Regions from separate parts of the Rhodococcus sp. P3_B8 genome, predicted to be linked through region 2. Evidence: predicted binding sites of a transcription regulator. Region 2 holds the regulator's gene; each other region holds the start of a gene.
What was found. The regulator LexA, encoded in region 2, represses DNA repair genes until DNA is damaged. The targets are predictions, from matches to a motif close to CGAACANNTGTTCG.

Region 1 (8,030 bases), on a different contig from region 2:
GGCTGCGGTTCCGGTTGCGGTGCGGGCGACGGGGTTGGTGGAGGTCATGGACGACCTTTCAATGGGGTGCCCGGCATTGCAGATTCGGGTCACCACGTACGTCTCCTCGAATGAGGTGGACGTTGGTGAGCGCGACCCTCTGCTGGAGCGAACCCATACACCGCAAGTATACCCATTAGTAACTTCAGTGCAATTCTACAGCGTAGGCACCGACGGCGAATTTCACCGGTTACGCTGCCTCGCTTTCGTATTCGCCGACTATGCCGGTACGCAACACAGCTCGACGAGGGTCCCGACACCACCACCGGCGGCGTCGAGACCCTCGTCCAGACCATTCACTTCATCCGGTCACGTCACACCTGACGCTCCCAGACCCGGTGGGACTTCATCAGCGCCGTGAGGCCGTCGAACAGCGCGGACGCGTCGTCGGCGATCACGATGCCCGGGGCCTCTGCCGGGATTCCGGCCGCTTCGAGGAGGCCGCGGCCGGCGGCCCATCCCCCGATCGCCTTGCAGTGGCGAAACGCTTCCGTCAGCAACACCTGTACCCGCGGGTCCGATGCCGGCGCCGCGACGAGAATGGCGTCGAACTCCACCGACCGCATGGTGAGGAACGTCCGGGACACCGGGACGGCGCCCTTACCGGACCCCAATTTGCCACCGTGCGGTCCGATGACGAGCGGCACCATGCCGTTCTTGCCGATCATTTCGACCGCGTCGGCCACCTCGGACAGGTCCGACTCGTCGTCGGCGACGATGCCGATGATCCGGCCGTCCAGCGGCCACTCGGCTCCGACCTGCGACAGCGCGGGACTGGGCGTGGGGGCCACGTCGTAGGCGACGGTCGGCGCGGGCGCCGGGAGGCCGAGACCCGCGGCCACCTGCTCACACAGACCGGGGTCGATGTTCGCGACGACACCGAGTGCGCGCTCCTTGATCACCTGCTCGTAGCACTTGCCCAGCTCGAACGTGTAAGCCTCCGCGACGTGCGCCTGCTCGACCGGGCTGAGGCTGGCGTAGAACAGTCGGGCCTGCGAGAAGTGGTCGTCGAAGCTCGCGGGGGCGGCGCGTAGTTTCGTCGACTCCGGCATCGGCACCGGCACCTCGACGAACGCCGTGTCCGCTCCAGCCAGGAACGGGCAACCGGCGTCGAGGGAATTCGGCCGATACGGCGCGACACCCGGGTGGACGCCCGTCTGGTGCATGCCGTCGCGCAGCATGTCGTTGACCTCGGCCTGGGGCCGATTGATCGGTATCTGACCGAAGTTGGGCCCACCGAGCCGGCTGATCTGGGTGTCGAGGTAGGAGAACAGCCGCGCCTGCAGTAACGGGTCGTCGGTGACGTCGATGCCGGGAACGAGGTGCCCGGGATGGAACGCCACCTGCTCGGTCTCGGCGAAGAAGTTCGTCGGATTCGCGTCGAGCGTCATCAGCCCGATCGGCTGCACGGGGGCCAGTTCCTCGGGCACCATCTTGGTCGGGTCGAGCAGGTCGATGCCCTCGAACGTCTGGTCCGGGGTGTCCGGGAACGCCTGGATGCCCAGCTCCCATTCCGGGTACGCGCCGGACTCGATCGCGTCGGCGAGGTCGCGGCGGTGGTAGTCGGGGTCCATGCCGTTGACGATCTGCGCTTCTTCCCACACCAGTGAGTGCACACCGAGTTTCGGTTTCCAATGGAACTTCACGAGTGAACTCTCGCCCGCCGCGTTCACCATCCGAAAGGTGTTGACGCCGAAACCTTCCATCATCCGGTACGACCGCGGGATACCGCGATCGGACATGTTCCACAACGTGTGCGCGGTGGCCTCGGTGTGCAGGGACACGAAGTCCCAGAACGTGTCGTGCGCGCTCTGCGCCTGCGGAATCTCGCGATCGGGGTGCGGCTTGGCGGCGTGAATGACGTCGGGAAACTTGATGCCGTCCTGAATGAAGAAGACCGGGATGTTGTTTCCCACCAAGTCGAAAGTGCCTTCGCTGGTGTAGAACTTGGTCGCGAACCCCCGGGTGTCGCGGACGGCGTCGGCCGACCCCCGGGAGCCGAGGACGGTGGAGAACCGGACGAAGACCGGCGTCTCGACGTCCTTGCCGAGGAACGCCGCCTTGCTGATCGGGTCGGCGGAACCATATCCGCGGAAGACGCCGTGGGCGGCCGCCCCCCGTGCGTGCACCACGCGCTCCGGGATCCGCTCGTGATCGAAGTGCGTGATCTTCTCACGCAGATGGTGGTCCTGGAGCAGGGTCGGTCCCCGGGTTCCCGCTTTCAGCGAGTGATCGGTGTCGTACAGCCGCGCCCCCTGCGCCGTGGTGAGGTGCTCACCCTGCTGGCCGCGGGCCGTGTCCGGCCCCTCGACGGGCAGCCCGGTCGCGGTGCCGAGCGCGGGAGCCCGCTGATCGGGCTTGGGGGGCAACGGCTCGGTGGGTTCCGTGGGCTCGGCGAGCGTCGGGGTACCGGAACCGGGAGTTCCGGGAATGCGCGGGTTCTTCTTGGGCACGGCGTAGCTCCTCGCTGAAAAATCCGTGGGATCGGCGCCGCATCGTGGCTGTACGGGCCGTTCTTCTCGGAGTGCCCAAACGTTCGCAAAACGAATCAGGGCGGGCACTGCGCCGCATCGTGCCCCAATCGGAAGACGCGGTTTCGCATTCGCGTCCCAGGGCATAGCTACAACAGATATCAATCACCAACGAAGTAAGAATCCGGCGTTCTGCTGCGTCGGAAAGGAGTGATCATGGGTACCGAACCAGGCACGCAGTTGCACGAGGAACCACAGTCGGAGCGTGGCCCCAAGGGCTCACGAGACGCAGGCCCGGACCAGGCCGGAGCAGGCCAGACGGACCGTAAGCCAGGATCTCTGGACCAGGAGGAAGTCACCTCCTCCGCGGAGTCGGGCACGAACCCGGCGCCCGCCGGTGGCTCGCTGCCCCCAGGCGACGCCGAGCCGGCGACACCGCCCTACGACGGCCGGACGACCAGTACGAAAGAAGGACGCCCGGAGCACGACGACCACGTGGACTCCGGCGGAACGCAGTCACCGAAGCCCGGGGAGACTCCCCGCGGTGCCGTCGCCTCGCCGGCCGAGGAGACACCCGCCGCACACGCCGCCGAGACCGAGGGCAGCGACTCCGGAGTGGGACCCGCGCATCAAGGAGGCGTCGGCAAGGCCGAAGACAAGAAGTGACTGTTGCTATGAAAATAGCTGTGTGATATCAGTTCCGAAGCACCACTGAGTTCCGAAGCACCACTGAGTTCCGAAGCACCACTGCGCTTCGGACGATTCGTCTCGACGCCGGCGACGTCGGGTGCAGGTGCCGCCCAACCAGCAGCTCGGGCGACACCTGCACTCCACCCCTCGCGTGAACCGACTCGTGTGCCTGAGACGTCCGCGTCGTCATGTGACCACCATGACGGCCCAGACGTTACCAGAAAACGGGCCAATTGGTTTGTTTTATTTCTGAGGTGCCATTCCCGCGTGCCGGGGCGGACACAACCGCAGTGGAAGCGCCCTCGGGCCGTATGGCGGTTTTCTGAGGTCCGATCGCGCCGGTGCTGGCTGTTGCAGCCGCCACCGATTCAGGATCCCACGGGTGGCTGGCATACCCGCCACGGCGGCATGCCGGCTCGGCGACAGGAATTGTCCTGTCGCCGAGTCGGTGATGTACTGTGCCGCGCGGTCAGGAGGCTCGGGGCCGGGCCCGGTTGTGCGCCGGCAGCGGCTTCCGTTCCCAGTCGACCTGCCGCGGTGGAATGAACGTGGGGTGCCGATCCGCTCCCATCTCTATCTCCCAGTCACTGTGATGCAGCAAGCGGTGGTGGAAACCGCAGAGCAGCACCAGGTTTCCCATGTCGGACGGCCCGCCTGCGGACCAGTGGACGATGTGGTGACCTTCGCACCAGGACGGCGGCGCACCACACCCGGGGAACGCACATCCTCGATCCCTCGCCACCAACGCTTTTCGCTGCCTCTTCGTGACGGTCCGGGTGGAAATACCGAGATCGAGTGGCGCCCTGTTCTCGTCGAGAACGATCGGCGTGTAAATCGAATCGCAGCTGAGGAGCCGGGCCGCCCTGAGACTCAGCGGCCCCATCCACTCCGTCCACGCCACCCCATCGACGGCGAAGAGCGAGTCGTCGGACGAAGCAGCATCCTGCTGTGCTCGTGCACTGCAGTCGGTGCGGTCGGCGAGATCTTTGACGTTCACGTGGAGCGAGACGTGTGGCCGTTCGCCGCCTTCTTCGCCGGCGATCCCGGAGTCAAGATAGCGGCGCAGGAGTTCGGTGAACCCATCGGCCCGCCGCTGTCCGGGCGTGCGGGGGTCCTTGGTTCCGTCCTGCGCGGGCCGTGGCTTGGACAGTCCGGAGAGCGCCGAGAGCAGCATCTCGCCGGTCACGGCATCCAGGTCGCCTTTGACGGCGACACGGCCGTTGAGTGTCTTGGAGGCGTGGAACTCGTTGAGGTCGGTGTCTTCACTGGGCGGCGGATCGTCGGACTCGAAGGCGCGTTCCAGCCTGGCGATCACGGCGCGCACCGCATCCGTGTTCGCGGTGGGACCGGTTGCCGCGAACAGCAAAGCATTTCGGCAGTCATCCAACGCTTCGAGTGGCATGCCCTTGGGTGGCCGTTCGCAGAACTTCATGATCAGCGCAGCATGCTCCGCCGAAATGTTCGTATCGAAGTACTCGTCCGCGATCTCCGGTTGGAGACGCAACCCTCGGCCCAACAGCACGATTCGCCCCGCAGCACCTACCTCGAGCAACGTCTTGGAGGCCAGCCACATCTTGGCGTTCGGAAACCCCAGCACATCAACCTTGCAGCGATGGTCGACGGCACCGACGAGCTTGACGCGCAAGGCTTCAAGCCGCTGAATCTCTTCCGAGATACGAACGACCGATTCGAGCAACTCCGCCTCGGCCAGACGCCACGCATCACCGACCGCGGTCGCCAGAATCTCGTCCGACAACGCCCCCTGGATATCTCCCCCGAGCCCCATCCTCGAATTCTAGTTCGAACACACTTTCGAGTCAATGGCCTCCCGCCATCGGCATCAGGCCTGGTCAGCACCACACGTAGGCGACCGCGACCCCAGCCCCCGCGAAAACGCACGCACGCGAACGCGGGATGCCGAAGGACCGCGGGTTCCGGCGTTCCAGCGCGATCAGCAAGGCCCTTGCCGGACCACATCAACTTCCGGAGACGGCTGCCGATGGCCGGGCTTCACCGGCCTGATCGGGATGACCAGTGGCTGATCACACGCACATGCTCGACCGCGAAGGTGCGCCGGGCCTCCACCATAAGGCCCCGTTTGCTGTTGTCCCCCTTAAGCGTTCAGCATCGCACATCGCAGTCCTCTAATCAGAGTCCTATAGTTCAACCATGAACATTTGTGTCTTCCTCTCCTCCGCCGACCTCGACGAGCGCTATACCCGACCGGCTCGCGAGTTCGCAGAACTCATCGGAAACGGCGGCCATACCCTGGTATGGGGCGGATCCGATACCGGGCTGATGAAGGTTGTCGCCGACGGAGTACAGGAGACCGGAGGGCGGCTCGTCGGGATCTCGGTCGAGTTTCTCCGGGCTTTTGCCAGAAAGGACGCCGACGAGATGGTGATCGCCAAGGATCTCGCCGAACGCAAGGCGCTGCTGCTCGCCAGATCGGATGCGGTGGTGGTGATGGTCGGCGGCCTGGGCACGCTGGACGAGGCGACTGAAATCCTGGAGTTGAGGAAACACGGACTGCTCGACAAGCCGGTGGCCCTGCTGAACACGGTCGGCTTCTATGACGGGGTGATACTTCAGCTCCGACGGATGGAGGACGAAGGGTTCCTGCCGCTACCCCTCATGGAGCTGGTCTACCTCGCCAACGAGGGTGCCGACGCACTGGGCCACCTGGAGGATTCCGTCAGGAGCCGGTGATGGAATCATCCCGCACTGAACACATTGGCGCCTCCGGTGCGAACCGACTGTCAGCAGCATCGGGCTACGGCACCGCCCTGCCTAGGGCATCACCCTGCACAATGCGTCCAGCGCGCCTGCCCACGCACTGTCCGAGGGAGCCGCGTAGTTGACCACCAACGCGTCCCGCTCGGGCAACTGCCACCCGGCGTCCGCCACTTCGTAGCAGAACTGAGCGATTCCGCTGACCGCCAGTCCTTGCCGGGCCGCCGCCTCCACGACCGTGCGCTCGGTCCCGCGCGGGAGTTCGAGGACCGCTTGCAGCCCTGCGGCCATGCCGGTCACGCGGATGCCGGGCGCCCTCTGCGCCAGGGCCGCGACCAGTTGGTCACGGCGGCGCCGGTAGCGCAGCCGCATCGAGCGCACATGACGGTCGTACGCGCCCGATGCGATGAACTCCGCAAGTGTCAGCTGCTCCAGCGCACTCGACATGTAGTCGCCGTGCGCCTTGGCCGTCACGATATCCGGGACGAGTTCCTCTGGTAGCACCATCCAGCCGAGCCGCAACCCCGGCGCCAGCGACTTGCTCACCGAACCGAAATACACCACCCGCTCGCGGTCGAGGCCCTGCAGAGCACCCACCGGCTGACGGTCGTATCGGAACTCCCCGTCGTAGTCGTCCTCCAAGATCAGGCCGCCGGTGGCACGCGCCCAGTTGACAGCCGCCGAGCGCCGGTCCGGGCTCAGCGCGACCCCCGTCGGATACTGATGCGCCGGAGTCATCAAAACCGCACCTACTCCGCGCAATCGTGCCAACTCGTCTGTACGGGCGCCATATTCGTCGACATAGAGGGGCGGGGTACGCAGTCCTGCGCCGGTCAGCAGGTCCCGATAGAGGTCGAGGCCGTACGACTCGACTGCCACCGCCTGCACCCGCCGCGCCCTGAGTGCCTGCGCCATCAACGTCAGACCATGATGGAAACCGGAACAGATGACGACCCGCTCCCGCTCGGCGTACACCCCACGGGCCCGCGCCAGATAGTCCGCCAGGGCGGTACGCAGCTCGACCCGGCCGAGGGCATCGCCGTAGCCGAACGCTTCGTGCGGCGCCGCGGTCAGGGCGCGACGGGCCGCGGAGAGCCACTGCATGCGCGGAAAGTCCGTGAGGTCCGGTGAACCCGGCAGCAGTCCGTACGTGGGACGGCGCTGAGTCGGCCTCGCACGGGCAGCTGCAGGCGCGGCCGTGCGCGCCACGGCCCGCCTGGCCACCCATGTCCCGGAACCCTGCTGCGCGCTGAGCCAGCCCTCGGCCACCAATTCGGCGTAGGACTCGGTCACGGTATTGCGTGAGATACCGAGATCGGCGGCGAGCGAGCGGGACGCCGGCAGCCGGGTGCCAGGCGCCAGCCGCCCCGTGCGCACGGCCTCTCGCAATGCGTCCGTGAGACCGGCGCGCAGCTTGGGTCCGTTCAGTTCCACCAGCAGGTCGGCACCGAACCCAGAAGGTGGCACGCCCCCAGAATTGGTATGAATATCTGGCATAGAAATGGACCATACTCTAGCGCCACTCGGGACGTAGCGTTGCTGGCATGACGATGAACGAAGTACACGAAAGCACTGAACTTCTCCCCGAGCACGCACCCCGCCTGGACTGGGCAAAATTCGCACCCGAGGCCTACAAGGCCATGATCCGCCTCGACACGACCGCAGGGCTGGGCGTCGAGCCGACGTTGCTCAACCTGGTCAAGATCCGCGCATCGCAGATCAACCACTGCGCCTTTTGCCTGGACATGCACAGCAAGGACGCACTGGCCGCCGGCGAATCGGCGGAGCGGATCATCCAGCTCAACGCATGGACGGAGTCGAAACACTTCTACACGGCGAAGGAGATCGCAGCGATCGAGCTGACCGAGACGATCACCGTGCTCACAGACGGATTCGTCCCGGACGAGGTGTACGCGAAGGCCGCGAACGAGTTCGACGATACCGAGCTCGCCCGACTCATCGTCGCCATCGCGACGATCAACACGTGGAACCGCTTCGGCGTATCCACCCGATTGGTCCCCGGTCACTACACGCCGGACTCCTAACGACCCGATCGAGCGAACGCGATAGGGCGACCAGCGAACTCGCGGAGGGGCT
Region 2 (6,570 bases):
CTGACTACCGTGAGAACACTGCGACGCCACATCGGGTCGATGTGGCGACCGTGCGCGGCGGTGAGCCCCTGTTACGTGTGACGTGGTCTGATCCGGTCACCGGTGCTCGTGGTTACCTCGTCGTGCACACGTTGGTGTCCGACCTGGCAACCGGGGGCACCCGAATGCGGGCAGGCTGCACGATGTCGGAGGTGGAGGATCTGGCCCGAGGCATGGCTGCCAAGACCGCGGTTTTCGACCTTCCGGTCGGCGGCGCGAAGGGTGGCATCGACTTCCACCCGAAGGACCCCCGCGCCGTCGGTGTTCTGGAGCGGTTCTGTCAGGCGATGCGCCCGTGGCTGGCCGCGCACTGGGTGACCGCGGAGGATCTGGGGGTGCCGCAGCATCTGCTCGACGACGTCTTCGCGCGGCTCGGCCTACAACAGTCCTACCATGCGGCGATCAGCCGTGCGGAAGATCCGCAGAGGACTCTGCGCCGGGTACGAGCCGCGTTGAACGCCCCGGTGCCCAGCGGTTTTCTGCTGGGCGATGTGATCGGCGGTTACGGAGTCGCGCAGGCCTGCATCGGCACGGTGAACGCATATGGCTGGGTTCCGGCCGACACGACGGTGGCAATCCAGGGCATCGGCACCATGGGGGGCGGCGCGGCCTGGTATCTGTACGAGGCCGGTATGCGCGTGACTGCTGTCGCCGACGCCTTCGGCACGCTGTACTGCCCCGACGGCCTGGACGTTCCCGCGCTGCTCGACCTGCGGGACTGCTACGGCGAGATCGACCGCTCCCGCGTCCCCTCGCATGTTCAGCGGTTGCCGAGCACGGCTGTGATCGCCACTGCGGCAGACATCCTCGTCCCGGCCGCGATCTCGTATGCGATCACGGCGGATAACGTCGACCAGGTCGCAGCGAAAGTCGTGATCGAAGCGGCGAATGCCGCGACGACCCCGCGGGCCGAGGCGGTGCTCACCGGCCGGGGCATTCCGGTGGTCCCAGATTTCGTTGCCAATGCCGGAGCAGTCGCCTGGGCCTGGTGGGTACTACTGAGTCAGGTCGGCACCGACCCGGAGGACTCGTTCCTGCGGCTGCGTACCGAGATGCTAGCCAAGGTCGCGTTGCTGCTCGGGCAATGGAAACTGGACGGCGTGGCGCCACGGCAGACCGCGTGGGATCTCGTCGGGGCCAACCGCCGCGCGCCGGCTCCCACCGACCCTCTGGCAGTGCCGGCGCTCACCATCCCGTGAAGGTCGGCGATCGGCGAGAGAACACCGGGCCGGCGGCTACGGGACCGTCACGTGCTCGTCTGTGTGGCCTTGCGGTGAGCCAACAGTGCTCGCGCGTCGGGGTGGCAGCGGCCCGAGTGAGCGCGGTGCGGTGCGGTGCATTGCGGCATTGAGCTGACTGTTCCCGTTGTGCGAGAGTCGATATCGGGCGCGGCACGACGGTGCGTAGAGGCGTCGAGCCGCGGGCAGTGAGATTCAAGTCCATGGGGAAGATCACCCTCAACTGTGGTTCCGGGTGGTGGCGCATCGACTGAGGTCGACATTTCCGTGAGGTGGAACGGGACAGGCTCCGCTTCTGGTCGCACGCCTACGGCGTGCTCGAGGGGGCTGTCGTCACCCCCTACGATTCTTCGGTGACCGATTACGACGATCTCGACATGTTCGGTGGCCTCGATGCCTCCACCCTGCCATCCCGCCAGCAGCGGATTCTGGCAGCGATCCGGGACTGGGTGGCTGCACACGGATGCACGCCGAGCACCCGACAGATCGGGGACGCGGTGGGCCTGCGCTCCGCGTCGTCGGTGTCCCAGCATCTGAAGAGCCTCGAGGAAAAGGGCTTTCTCCGAAGGGGCACGGCCATGGCTCGGCAATTGGACGTGCGCCCGTTCCTCTCCGAGGGGAAGCAGGGTCGCTCGTCCGAAAACAATGTGACGGTACCGGTGGTCGGCGACATCGCGGCCGGCGCACCGATCCTCGCGGAGGAGCACGCCGATGAGATGCTGACGCTCCCTCGCGAACTCGTCGGCTCCGGCACCGTGTTCGGGCTGCGGGTGCGCGGTGAGTCGATGATCGACGCCGCGATCTGCGATGGCGACGTCGTTGTGGTGCGCCGCCAGGACGAAGCCCATTCCGGCGAGATCGTCGCTGCGATGATTGATGGCGAGGCCACGGTGAAGGTGCTCCGGCGCCGCGATGGCCACGTCTTTCTCGAGCCCCGTAATCCCGCGTATGCCGTGATCGACGGTGACGACGCAGTTGTCCTGGGCAAGGTGGTATCGGTGATGCGGCGGATCTAAGGGGCCGGACTCGGCTGCCGCCGACACCCTCCCCACGAATATTCTCGTGTGGGATCCACAGGCGGAAGATCGACATCACCGGTGGCTCGCCACCGCCGCTGTCCCGACAACCCGATGAGGAAAGCATGAACTACTTCGTTCCGCGAGGCGGCCTGCCGCCGCAAACCGACCTGACCACCGACCGCGCGGTCTTCACGGAGTCCTACGCGGTCCTGCCGCGTCGCACGATGAGCGATATCACCGCCAGTCTGCTGCCGCACTGGAACGGGACCAGGGCGTGGGTGCTGGCGCGGCCTTTGTCCGGATTCGCGGAGACCTTCTCGCAGTACATCGTCGAGGTCTCGCCTGGTGGCGGTAGTGACCGTCCCGATGCCGATCCGGGCGCCGAGGCGGTCGTGTTCGTTGTCGACGGTGCGCTCACTCTCACACTCGACGGGGTCGAGCATGTGCTGGATGCGGGCGGCTACGCCTTCCTCGCTCCCGGCGCCCGGTGGACCCTGCACAACCACGGTCCGGCCACCGCGACGTTCCACTGGATCCGCAAGACCTATCAGCAGGTCGACGGCATCGAGATACCCGAGTCCTTCGTGACCCGGGAGCAGGATATCGAGGGTGCCGAGATGCCCGACACGAATGGCGCATGGAAGACCCAGCGGTTCGTCGATCCGACCGACATCCGCCACGACATGCATGTCAACATCGTGTCCTTCGAACCGGGAGGTGCGATTCCGTTCCCCGAGACGCATGTCATGGAACACGGCCTGTACATCCTCGAGGGCAAGGCGGTGTATCTGCTCAACAAGGATTGGGTCGAGGTGCAAGCGGGCGACTTCCTATGGTTGCGGGCCTTCTGCCCTCAGGCGTGCTACGCGGGCGGGCCGAGTCGCTTCCGCTATCTGCTCTACAAAGACACCAACCGGCACGCCGGCCTCCAACTCGGACTCTCTTGAATCTGGTCATGATCCTGTGTGCCGCTGCCGTTGTCGCAAGGGTGGCGGCTCACGGATCGCCTGTGCGCGGGAGTCAATGTGGTCTGCTGGGAGCGTCGTGTTCGGTGCCGAGCTGATCCTGGCTGGCGGCCCAGGAGGCGAGGAGTTTGAGGGCGTCGGCGGTGGGTGTGCCGGCGGCTGCGGTGTAGATGTTGAGGTGTAGGCCGGGTTCGGAGGGCAGTTCGAGTGCTTCGAAGTCGAGGTCGAGTTGGCCGACGGCGGGGTGGCGCAGGCGTTTTCGGCCGCTGCGGTGGAATCGGACGTCCTGTGACGCCCAGCGTTGGCGGAAGAGTTCGCTTTGGGTGGACAGTTCCCCGACCAGCGCGATGAGCGCCTTGTCGTGGGGGTTGCGGCCTGCTTCGAGTCGGAGCATGGCGGCGGCGTCCCTGGCGATGGTGTCGTAGTCGACGAAGAATTCTTCGGCTGTCCGGGGGTGGAGGTAGACGAATCGGGTGGTGTTGGCGGGGCGGCGGGGGTCGGCGAGCACAGGGGAGTAGAGGGCGCGCGCGAGGTCGTTCATCGCGATGATGTCGTGGCGGCCGTTGCGGACCCAGGCCGGTGCGTCCGTGATGGCATCGAGTACTTGCTGGATTGCCGGGCGGACGGTCACCGGCGGAGTGCGGGGGCGGCGGGTGGTGCTTGCCTGTGCTTGCCGGGCGAGGGCGAAGAGGTGGTCGCGTTCGGCGTCGTCGAGTTGCAGGGCGACGACGAGGGCGTCGAGGACGCTGTCGGAGGCGCCGGCGAGGTTGCCGCGTTCCATGCGGACGTAGTAGTCGACCGAGACACCGGCGAGCATGGCGACCTCTTCGCGGCGCAGGCCTTTGACACGGCGGTTGCCGCCGTACACGGGTAGTCCGCTCTGCTCCGGGGTGATGCGTGCGCGCCGTGTGCTGAGGAACTCGCGGATTTCGGTGCGCAGGTCGGTCGAACTCATGAGTCCACGGTAGGCAGTGGCCGCCGGTTGTGGGAGGTACTGGCAGTACCCGGAACGTCCGTGACTCCCCGGGCGGCCTGAATGGAGGTCAACTGGGTGGCATGAAAGCGACGTACATGTTCGGCGCGGGCGATGTCCGCGTCATCGATGTTCCTGATCACACCATCCAGTCGTCCACCGACGCCCTGGTACGGATCGTGCGGGCCTGCGTGTGTGGCAGCGACCTGCATCCCTATCACTCCATGGAGGTCGATCCTGCGGGCAGATCGATGGGCCACGAGTTCATCGGTGTCGTCGAAGCGATCGGTACGGATGTGAGGACGTTGCGGGTCGGCGACTTCGTCATCGCACCGTTCGCGGTCTCGTGTGGCACGTGCGTGTTCTGCGCTGCGGGTCTGCAGACGTCGTGCGTGCGTGGCGGGTTCTGGAATGACGCCTCGCTGGGTACGGCGGGTGGTCAGGCCGAGGCGGTCCGGGTGCCGCTGGCCGACGGCACGCTGGTGAAGGTGCCGGTGGGCGAGGACGCCGACGATGCGCTGCTCAACTCCGTGCTGACGTTGTCGGATGTGTACGGCACCGGCTGGCATGCCGCGGTCCGCGGCGGCGTCGGCGCGGGCAGTGTCGTGACCGTGATCGGTGACGGTGCGGTGGGATTGTTGGCCGTGCTGTCGGCTCGCCTGCTCGGTGCCGAGCAGATCGTGTTGATGGGGCGGCACCAGGGGCGGACCGATCTCGGTCGCGAGTTCGGTGCGACCGATGTGGTTGCCGCGCGTGGCGAGGAGGGGATCGCGAAGGTTCGTGAGCTGACCGGCGGACTGGGCAGCGCGGTCGTCCTCGAGGCGGTCGGTTACCGGCCGGCCTACGACCAGGCGGTGGGCGTCGTCCGCGCGGGTGGAGTGATCAGTCGGGTGGGGGTGCCCCAGTACGAGGACGCGCCCGTCGGGTTCGGGAGCCTGTTCGGGCCGAACGTCACGCTGACCGGTGGTCCGGCGCCGGTGCGCGCCTACATCGAGCAGCTGCTTCCGGCAGTCCTGGACGGCACTGTCCAGCCGGGGAAGGTGTTCGACCGCACCGTCGGTCTCGGCCAGACGCCGGAGGGCTACGCCGCGATGGATGCCCGCGATGCGCTCAAGGTCGCGGTCCGGCCGTGACCACCGCTGTTTCCGGTCGGGCCACGGCCACCCCGGCCGCGATTCTGGGGATCATCCTGGCAAGCTATTTCATGGTGTTGCTGGACAACTCGGTGATCTTCACCGGATTGCCGAGCATCCGATCCGGGCTCGACCTGTCACCGGCGGCGCTGTCGTGGGTTCAGGACGCTTACACCCTCGTCTTCGGTGGTCTGCTCCTGTTGGCTGCCCGCGCGGGGGACATCGTGGGGCGGCGCCGACTGTTCAGGATCGGTCTCGCGATCTTCGGTACCGCATCCTTGCTCGTCGGAATCGCGCCCGCGGGATGGTGGATGATCGCCGCCCGCGCCGTGCAGGGAATCGGTGCGGCGATCGTCACACCGACCTCGTTGGCGTTGATCACGACCTATTCCGACGGCGAGGCCCGCAACAAGGCCATTGCCTGGTACGCCGCAACAGCCGGTATCGGCGCCAGCCTCGGCCTTCTGGTCGGAGGTGCGCTCACCGAGTGGATATCCTGGCGAGCGGCCTTCCTGGTCAATGTCCCGATCGCGGTCGCCTTGATCGTCTGGTCCGGCGCAGTGCTCGTCGAAACACCACGGCGAACCGGACGGTTCGACGTGATCGGTGCTCTCGGTGCGACACTCGGCATGGGCGCCGTGATCTTCGGAATCATCGAATCCGCCGAGGCAGGTTGGGGATCGGTACGGGTACAGGCCGCTCTGGCACTCGGGGCTCTCCTGCTGGTCGGGCTGGTCGTTCACGAGGGTCGGGTGCAGCAACCGATCCTGCCGCTGCGGTTGTTCCGCAGTCGCGAACGCGCCGGCGCCTATTCGGCTCGGCTGCTGTACCTCGGGGCGATGATCGGATTCTTCTACTTCACCACCCAACTCCTCCAGGACGGGTTCGGCTTCTCCCCACTGCAAGCCGGACTCGGCTTCCTCCCGATGACCCTCGTCAACTTCGTCGTCGCACTCATGGTGCCCCGCCTGAGCGCCCGGCTGTCGAACGGGACTCTGCTCGCGACCGGGACGGCGCTGACCCTGGCCGGCATGGCATGGCTGAGCCGCATCGGCCCACTCGATACGTATCTCATGGACGTTGCACTACCGATGGTCCTGGTGGGCGCCGGGCAAGGCCTGGCGTTCGGGCCGCTGACCAACGCAGGAATCGCCGGTGTCGATTCGGCGGACGCCGGCGCGGCATCCGGACTGGTCAACACGG
Region 3 (8,030 bases), on a different contig from region 2:
GCGATCACCGCGTCGCTCACGGCTCGGTCCGGGGGATGCGGTGTCGTCCTCACGGGCGATCCCGGCGTTGGCAAGACCACCCTCGCGAGGTTCGCCACCGAGTCGTTGCCGCGTGACGTGAAATGGGTGGCGGGCACCGAATCGGCGCGCAGCATCCCGCTGGGTGTGTTCGCTCATCTGGTCGGGGCGTCCACCTCCCGGGATCCGGTTGCCTTCCTGTCCGCGGCGCGGCAGGCGCTCCTCGACGACGGCCACAGTGGCGACGTGGTGATCGGTGTCGACGACGCGCACCTCCTCGATCAGCTCTCGGCGACATTCCTTCATCAGCTTGCCCTCGACAGGGCGGTGCACATCGTCGCCACCGTTCGCAACGGCGAGACCGTGCCCGATGCGATCACGTCGTTGTGGAAGGACGGTCACCTCCTGCGGCTCGAACTGGCGCCGTTCAGCCGGGAACAGAGCATCGAGTTGATCGAGTCCGTGTTGGACGGCCCGCTCGAGGGGCTGAGCGCGGACATGATCTGGGAGGCGTCCGGCGGGAACGCGTTGTTCGTCCGGCATCTGGTGGAGGGCGCCCTCGAAGCGGGGACGCTGCGACGCTCCGGTGGCGTCTGGCAGTTGCGGGGGCGTGCCGCCATCACGTCCGAACTCGCTTCCCTGCTGGAGCACCGGATCGATCAGATTCCTCACGACGTGTTGCAGGCGTTGCAGCTTCTCACGTTCTGCGAGCCGCTCGATCTGGACATCCTCGGGCAGCTGGCGGGTGAGGACGCGGTGGAGGAGGCCGAGCGACGTGGCCTCGTCAGAATCGTCGAGGATGGACACCGCCTCGACGTCCGCTATACGCATCCGCTGTTCGGTGAGGTAATTCGACGACGGGTGGGGCGCGCGGCGGGCCGACGGCTCCGGGGACAGCTCGTGGAGGCTCTGAGCAGCCGGGCCGTGGTCGGATCCTCCAATCGAATTCGCCTGGCAGAGTTGGCCCTCGACAGCGACCGGTCCGTCGAACCCGATCTGTTGGTGAACGCCGCGGAGGATGCGATCGGTTTGGCGAATGTCCCTCTGGGGGAACGGCTCGCACGCGCGGCACTCGACCAGACCGGCGGCTTCGAGGCGGCCGACCTCCTGGCCCGTGCTCTGCTGTGGCAGGGGCACGCGACGGAGGCCGAATCGTTGCTGCTGTCCTTTTCGCCCGACAGCCTGGACCAGGTGCAGCTGGTGCGCTGGGGTACGTCGCGGATCGCAAACCTGTTCTGGGCGAGCGGCGAGTCGGAGAAGGCCGACGAGGTCCTCGCGGTTCTCCGCGAGAAGGTCACACATCCGAGTCTCGTGCCGATCATCGAGGGCATCGGCTCGGTGTGCGCGGTGTTCGAGAATCGGCCCGAGGAAGCAGCAGCGGCGGCGAAGGCGATTCTGGCCGCCGACCGCGTACTGCCGTGGGCGATCGAGTGGGCGTACTTCGGTGGCGGGTTGTCCCTGGCACTCATGGGACGCGGAGGCTGTGTGCCGGAACTGGCGGCACGCAGCGCTGCGGTGGCCGATCAGATCGACGGGTTGCTGCGGTTCCCTGCCGCGCACGGCGAGATCCTCGCGTTGACCCTCACCGGACAGTTCACCCCGGCGCAGCGCCGGGCCGAGGAGTACCTCTCGTTGGCGTCGAGCGGCCGCTACGTTGCGTGGGGGCTCGCGAACATCCTGGTGGGGACGGTGGAACTTGCCCGCGGTCGGTTCACCGACGCCGCGGGTCGACTCGAACAGGCGATCGCCGCCCTCAACGTCGGCGATACCGCCGATGCGATCTCTTGGAGTTTCCCCGCCTACATCGTCCTCGGTCAGGCGTACTCGGAGCTCGGTCGCATTCACGAGGCTGACGGGATCATCACCGCGGCGCAGGCTCGGAACGGCCGGCACGTTGCCGTCTTCGGGCCCCAACTGATGATGTCGCAGGCGTGGCTCGCCGCGGCACGAGGTGAAACCTCGCGGGCCGTCGATCTATCTCGGTCGGCGGCAGAGTGCGCTTGTAAATCAGGGCAATTCGGCATCGAGGCGGTCGCGCTTCACCTTGCCATCCGGTTCGGCGACACGACCACCGCCACTCGTCTCGCAGAGTTGGCCGACATCTGCGACGGCGAATTTGTCGACATCGTTGCGCGGCATGCGGCGGCAGTCGCGGCAGTAAACGGATGCGGTGTGGCATCGGCAGCAGCCGAGTTCGAGAGGATCGGTGCCTTGCCGGATGCCGGTGACGCTTACGCTCGGGCGGCGATCGCGTTCACGAATGCCGGCGATAAGCGGCGTTCGATCGAGTGCGCTGCCGCGGCCGAAGCCCTGTCGGCACGATGCGATCACATGTCCTCTCCCGCGCTGGTGGAGGCGGCCCATCCACTCCCCCTCACGAGTCGTGAGCGTGAGGTGGGGTCGATGGTTGCGGCCGGATTGTCGAACCGCCAGATCGCCGATCGGTTGTTCGTGTCTGTGCGGACAGTGGAGGGTCATATCTACCGTGCGTGCATCAAGCTCGACGTCGCCGATCGCAACGGTCTTGCGCAGGCGATGGGCACGACGGTTCGGTGACACCCGCCGGTCTCCGGGCACGACGACATGCCGGCTCGGTAACAGGAATCATCCTGTTGCAGAGTCGGCGTGGTGCGCTGTGCCGCGCGGTCAGGAGGCTCGGGGCCGGGCCTGGTTGTGCGCCGGTATCGGCTTCCGTTCCCAGTCGACCTGCCGCGGTGGAATGAACGTGGGGTGCCGATCGGCTCCCATCTCTATTTCCCAGTCACTGTGATGCAGCAAGCGGTGGTGGAATCCACAGAGCAGGACAAGGTTTCCCATGTCGGACGGCCCGCCTGCGGACCAGTGGACGATATGGTGACCTTCGCACCAGGACGGCGGCGCACCACACCCGGGGAACGCACATCCTCGATCCCTCGCCACCAACGCTTTTCGCTGCCTCTTCGTGACGGTCCGGGTGGAAATACCGAGATCGAGTGGCGCCCCGTTCTCGTCGAGCACGATCGGCGTGTAAATCGAATCGCAGCTGAGGAGCCGGGCTGCTTTGATGCTTAGTGGCCCCATCCACTCGGTCCATGCGACTCCGTCGACGGCGAAGAGTGAGTCGTCCGGTGAGGCGGCGGCGGCATCCTGCTCTGCGCTTGCATTGCAGTCGGTGTGGTCGGCGAGATCTTTGACGTTGACGTGGAGTGAGACGTGTGGTCGTTGTCCGCCTTCTTCGCCGGCGATCCCGGAGTCGAGGTAGCGGCGAAGGAGTTCGGTGAACCCGTCCGCCCGTCGCTGCCCGGGCGTGCGACTGTCTTTGGTGCCGTCCTGCGCGGGCCTCGGCTTGGACAGTCCGGACAGCGCCGAGAGCAGCATCTCGCCGGTGACGGCATCCAGGTCGCCTTTAACGGCGACGCGTCCGTTGAGTGTCTTGGACGCGTGGAACTCATTGAGGTCGGTGTCTTCACTGGGCGGCGGATCGTCGGACTCGAAGGCACGTTCCAGCCTGGCGATCACGGCGCGCACCGCGTCCGTGTTGGCGGTGGGACCGGTTGCGGCAAACAGCAACGCATTTCGGCAGTCATCCATCGCTTCGAGCGGCATGCCTTTGGGCGGCCGTTCGCAGAACTTCATGATGAGCGCAGCATGCTCCGCCGAAATGTTGGTGTCGAAGTACTCGTCCGCAATTTCCGGTTGGAAACGCAAACCTCGGCCCAACAGCACGATTCGCCCGGCCGCACCTACCTCGAGCAACGTCTTGGAAGCCAGCCACATCTTGGCGTTCGGAAACCCCAGCACATCGACCTTGCAGCGATGATCGACGGCACCGACGAGCTTGACCCGCAACGCTTCAAGCCGCTGAATCTCTTCCGAGATACGAACGACCGATTCGAGCAACTCCGCCTCGGCCAGACGCCACGCATCACCGACCGCGGTCGCCAGAATCTCGTCCGACAACGCCCCCTGGATATCTCCCCCGAGCCCCATCCTTGAATTCTAGTTCGAACACACTTTCGAGTCAATGGTTTCGTGACAGCCGCGACCTTCGGGTACCCCACCGAAGAAGTCCCGGAACGACATACGAAGTACGCGAACGGGTGGCACGCTTGACGGTGTGACGACCCAGGACCCGGCGACCGAACCCCACCGCAGTCGCCTGCGCCGTCTGCGGGCGGCGTGGCGGAGGAAGCTCGATCCGAGTGAGCAGTCGGCGGTGGTGTCGTGGGGTGCGTTCACCCTGACGTTCGTGGGGGTGCGGGCGCTGACGCACTGGATCAGGCGTGGACACGGGCCGGCCGGCGGTGGGTTGAGTCTCCACGGCCGTCATTTCCACCATTACAACCTCGGCATCGCGGCGCTGGCTGGGGTCGGGGCGGTGGCGGTGCGTGGCTCCGAGAAGCAACGCCACCATCCGACCGTGCCGATCTCGTACGGCGTCGGCACCGCGCTCATCGTCGACGAGTTGGCGCTGCTGCTGGATCTGGAAGACGTCTACTGGGCGAAGGAGGGGCGGACCAGCGTCGACGCCGCGGTGATCATCATCGGGCTCGGCGGGCTGATGACTGCGGGATTCGAGTTCTGGCCCGCGGCCCAACGCGCACTCACGGAGCCGACGTAGGCGGCAGCGCACCGGACAGCCGGGCCGTCCCCCACGGCTCGATGTCGTAGACGGGGATGCAGTCCAGGCCGCGGGCGCGCACACGCTGCACGACCGCCGCATCCGCCGACGCGCAGGTGCCGTCGGCAACGGCCTCGGTGACGATCGCGTACAGCACATCAGCCTGGAGTTCGCGTACGGGCTTCAGTCCCTGCTCCACCGTCCAGTGCCGCACGGCGGCCCAGTGCGTCACTTCGGTGACGGTGGACGGGTTGCCGATGAACAGCACACTCCGCGTGACATTCCGTCCGCCCGCGACGGCCGACGACTGCACCTGAATCTCCGCCTCGGTGCACCACTCGGACGCCACCTCGGCCAGCGTGGTGCTCGCTATCGTCGACATCTACCTCGTCCTGTTCCTGCATCCGACTCGCATGAGAGTCATCCTGTCGCGTATCGGGTGCCGCGGCTGTCCTCCGATCGGACCCAGAATCGGATGATTCGGATGTCCCCCGATCGGGCCACAGCGCCTGGGGTGCGGGGTGCCCGCAGAAGAAGGTGTCGGCGGCGGACGAGCCGCACGAGTCGGTCGGCGCGGAACTCGCCGGAATCGCCGGCGAGGCCGGAGTCGGCCCGAGTGAACTCGTCGACGACCGTCCGTCAACAGCGCGGGCAGCCTCCGGCGGACATTGAAGCCGTTACGCTGAAAACCATGCCGACGGACCGCGGACTCAAGTTCATGAACGCCGCCCACCGCGCCCTGCTGCGCATTACCGGCGGGCGGGTGGGGCGGAGTTTCGGCAAGATGCCGGCGGTGGAGTTGACCACCGTCGGCCGCAAGACCGGGAAGGTGCACAGCGTCATGCTGACCGTTCCGGTGCGGGAAGGTGACACGCTCGTCGTGGTGGCCTCACGCGGCGGCGACGACCGCCACCCCGCGTGGTTCCTGAACCTGCAGGCCAACCCGGTGGTCCAATTGTCGCTGCAGGGAAACCCTGCGCAATCCATGCGCGCTCACGTGGCAACCGCCGAGGAGCGGGCCCGTCTGTGGCCGAAGGTGACCGCTGCATACAAGGGATACGCCGGCTACCAGAAGAAGACGGACCGCGAGATCCCCCTGGTTCTGCTCGACCCCACGACCTGACGCCGGTCATCGCCGGCAGAACACGGTTCGGTTGCAGTCCGGCGCTGTGAGCCGGTTCCACCCTTAACCTCGACCTCACCCTTATAGATTTGCGGATTCCGGGCGGGCGAGGTTGGGAGTGACGTGGACACTGACGATGCTGCGCTGCGCAAGTCCGGCACCCGACACCGTCCGCGGCGCGGGTGGATCGTGGCGACCCTGACGCTTCTCGTCTTCATGGGTGCGCCTGCCCCGTCGGCGACGGCCGAAGCGATCGTGCAACCGGTGGCCGCCGACCCGAGCGTCGTCCGCGCATCCGACGGCATGTTCTACATGTACACGACCGCCGACGACTGGGGCGACGGCCAAGGCATGCACAACATGTCGATCTTCAAGTCCGCCGACCTCATGGATTGGATGTACCTCGGCGACGTCTTCCCCGACCGGCCCGCGTGGCACCCGGACGGCAAGCTCGCCTGGGCACCCAACGTGCTCGAGTCCGACGGCCAGTTCAGCCTGTACTACTCGCTCTACGACGAGTCGAACCCGTGCATCGGTCTCGCCACCGCCGATCGGCCTACCGGACCGTGGACCGACCTCGGCCGGCCCGTGTTCTGCGCCCACGACGTCGGCGTCGGCGGCACCATCGACCCGTTCGTGTGGGACGACGGCACGACGAAGACGATGTTCGTCGGCAACTTCCAGGGCGTCCACGCCATCCCGCTCAGCCCGGACGGCACTGCGGCGGCCGGCGAACCCGTACGCGTCGCGGACGAGCGCTTCGAAGGCCCGTTCGTCGAATTCCACGACGGCTACTACTACCTGTTCCTCTCGGCCGGCAATTGCTGCAACGGCGCCGACACCGCCTACCGCGTCCTGGTCGGCCGGTCGGAGTCGCTGACGGGGCCGTACCTCGACCGGAAGGGCCAGGACCTGAACGAGGGTGGCGGCGCCCTCATCCTCGCCGGCAGCGAACCGTGGGCAGGGCCGGGCCACAACACGGTGGTCTCCGACGACGCGGGCTCGGATTGGATCGTGTACCACGCCATTCCGCGCGACAACCGGGATCTGCCCAGCGGAGCCCGCCGGCGCGAAGGGATGATCGACCGGATCGTGTGGGCGAACGGCTGGCCCGAGGTGGGCGACGGTTCGCCCGCGTCGACCGGGCCGGCGAACCCCGACACGGACCTGCCGGTGCGGGTCACGCTGCGCGCGGATTCCGACACCACACTGCCCGCGGGCGGCGGGACCGTCGACACCACCATGCTCGTCGAGGCACCCGACGATCGTCCCTACGCGGGGCAGGTATGGGTCAGCGCGGTCTCCCCGGACGGCCAGACCAGCGATCCGTTCTTCGGGCCGATCGACGTCGACCTGCAGCCCGGCGAGGTCCTGGAGGAGGCCATCGCCTACACGGTCCCGGGAGATGCGGTCGCCGGCACCTACTACGCCTACGCGTTCGCGGGCACCTACCCCGACGAGACCGTCGAGTTCGGCACCGTTCACGCCGTCAAGTCCGGCGACGAGGCCAGGATCAGCCCGGTCCGCTCGGTGTCGCTGCACCTCGGCACGGTCGCGCGCTGACGAGGCAGGCCAGCAAGGACAACCGATTCGGTTTCCGATTCTTACTTCGACAACTGATTCCGCAATGTTTCTCGCCTATTGCTATTGAAATAGTGGCGAGCGTAGGTCAGGATGGGTGCCACGGTGACGTGCCTCACACGTCACCTTTCGGTCATTCCACCAACAAAGGTGCTCCATGCTGCAGACAGTGTTCGAGAAGAATCAACCGAACGCGAAGGTCGTCGACCATGCGCTCCGGCGCACCCGGTTGGCACCGTTCTGGATCGAGGACGTCGCCGACACCCCCACCTACCCGGCCGCCTCGGCCGACGCCGCGTACGACCTGGTGGTCGTCGGCGGCGGATACACCGGACTCTGGAGTGCTCTCCTCGCGAAACAGCGCCACCCCGACCTGTCCGTCGCGCTCGTGGAGGGCGAGACCATCGGATGGGCGGCATCCGGCCGTAACGGCGGGTTCGTCGAAGCCAGCCTGACCCACGGCAGCGAGAACGGACGTCGACGCTGGCCAGGGGAGATCGACGCTCTGGAGGCGCTCGGGCTCGAGAACCTCGACGCCATCGAGAAGACCGTCCACACCCTGGGGTTGGACTGCGATTTCGAACGGAACGGCGCGATCTCGGTCGCGATCGCCGACTACCAGGCGAAGGACGTGTTCGACACGCCGCCGAGCGCTACCACCACGGTGCTCGACGGGCCCGCGATGCGGGCGCAGGTGAACTCGCCGAC

Region 1: a site for LexA is predicted at 5,002-5,015, ahead of AC1D1G_RS12470 (HNH endonuclease signature motif containing protein). Genes of this name have one in related genera too.
Region 3: a site for LexA is predicted at 4,003-4,016, ahead of AC1D1G_RS05155 (HNH endonuclease signature motif containing protein). Genes of this name have one in related genera too.

What each region holds. Positions count from the first base shown of each region.
Region 1 is NZ_JBFUGT010000025.1:31,664-39,693, reverse strand. It holds gene AC1D1G_RS12485 (hypothetical protein) at 1-48, opposite strand, end outside; gene AC1D1G_RS12480 (catalase) at 354-2,492, opposite strand; gene AC1D1G_RS12475 (hypothetical protein) at 2,727-3,176, shown strand; gene AC1D1G_RS12470 (HNH endonuclease signature motif containing protein) at 3,670-4,986, opposite strand; gene AC1D1G_RS12465 (LOG family protein) at 5,370-5,909, shown strand; gene pdxR (MocR-like pyridoxine biosynthesis transcription factor PdxR) at 5,991-7,430, opposite strand; gene AC1D1G_RS12455 (carboxymuconolactone decarboxylase family protein) at 7,478-7,978, shown strand.
Region 2 is NZ_JBFUGT010000173.1:6,583-13,152, reverse strand. It holds gene AC1D1G_RS31410 (Glu/Leu/Phe/Val dehydrogenase dimerization domain-containing protein) at 1-1,238, shown strand, start outside; gene lexA (transcriptional repressor LexA) at 1,631-2,293, shown strand; gene AC1D1G_RS31400 (bifunctional allantoicase/(S)-ureidoglycine aminohydrolase) at 2,419-3,243, shown strand; gene AC1D1G_RS31395 (helix-turn-helix transcriptional regulator) at 3,317-4,216, opposite strand; gene AC1D1G_RS31390 (alcohol dehydrogenase catalytic domain-containing protein) at 4,318-5,367, shown strand; gene AC1D1G_RS31385 (MFS transporter) at 5,364-6,570, shown strand, end outside.
Region 3 is NZ_JBFUGT010000007.1:80,682-88,711, forward strand. It holds gene AC1D1G_RS05150 (helix-turn-helix transcriptional regulator) at 1-2,574, shown strand, start outside; gene AC1D1G_RS05155 (HNH endonuclease signature motif containing protein) at 2,665-3,987, opposite strand; gene AC1D1G_RS05160 (hypothetical protein) at 4,115-4,618, shown strand; gene AC1D1G_RS05165 (hypothetical protein) at 4,602-5,000, opposite strand; gene AC1D1G_RS05170 (nitroreductase/quinone reductase family protein) at 5,310-5,741, shown strand; gene AC1D1G_RS05175 (family 43 glycosylhydrolase) at 5,865-7,304, shown strand; gene AC1D1G_RS05180 (NAD(P)/FAD-dependent oxidoreductase) at 7,480-8,030, shown strand, end outside.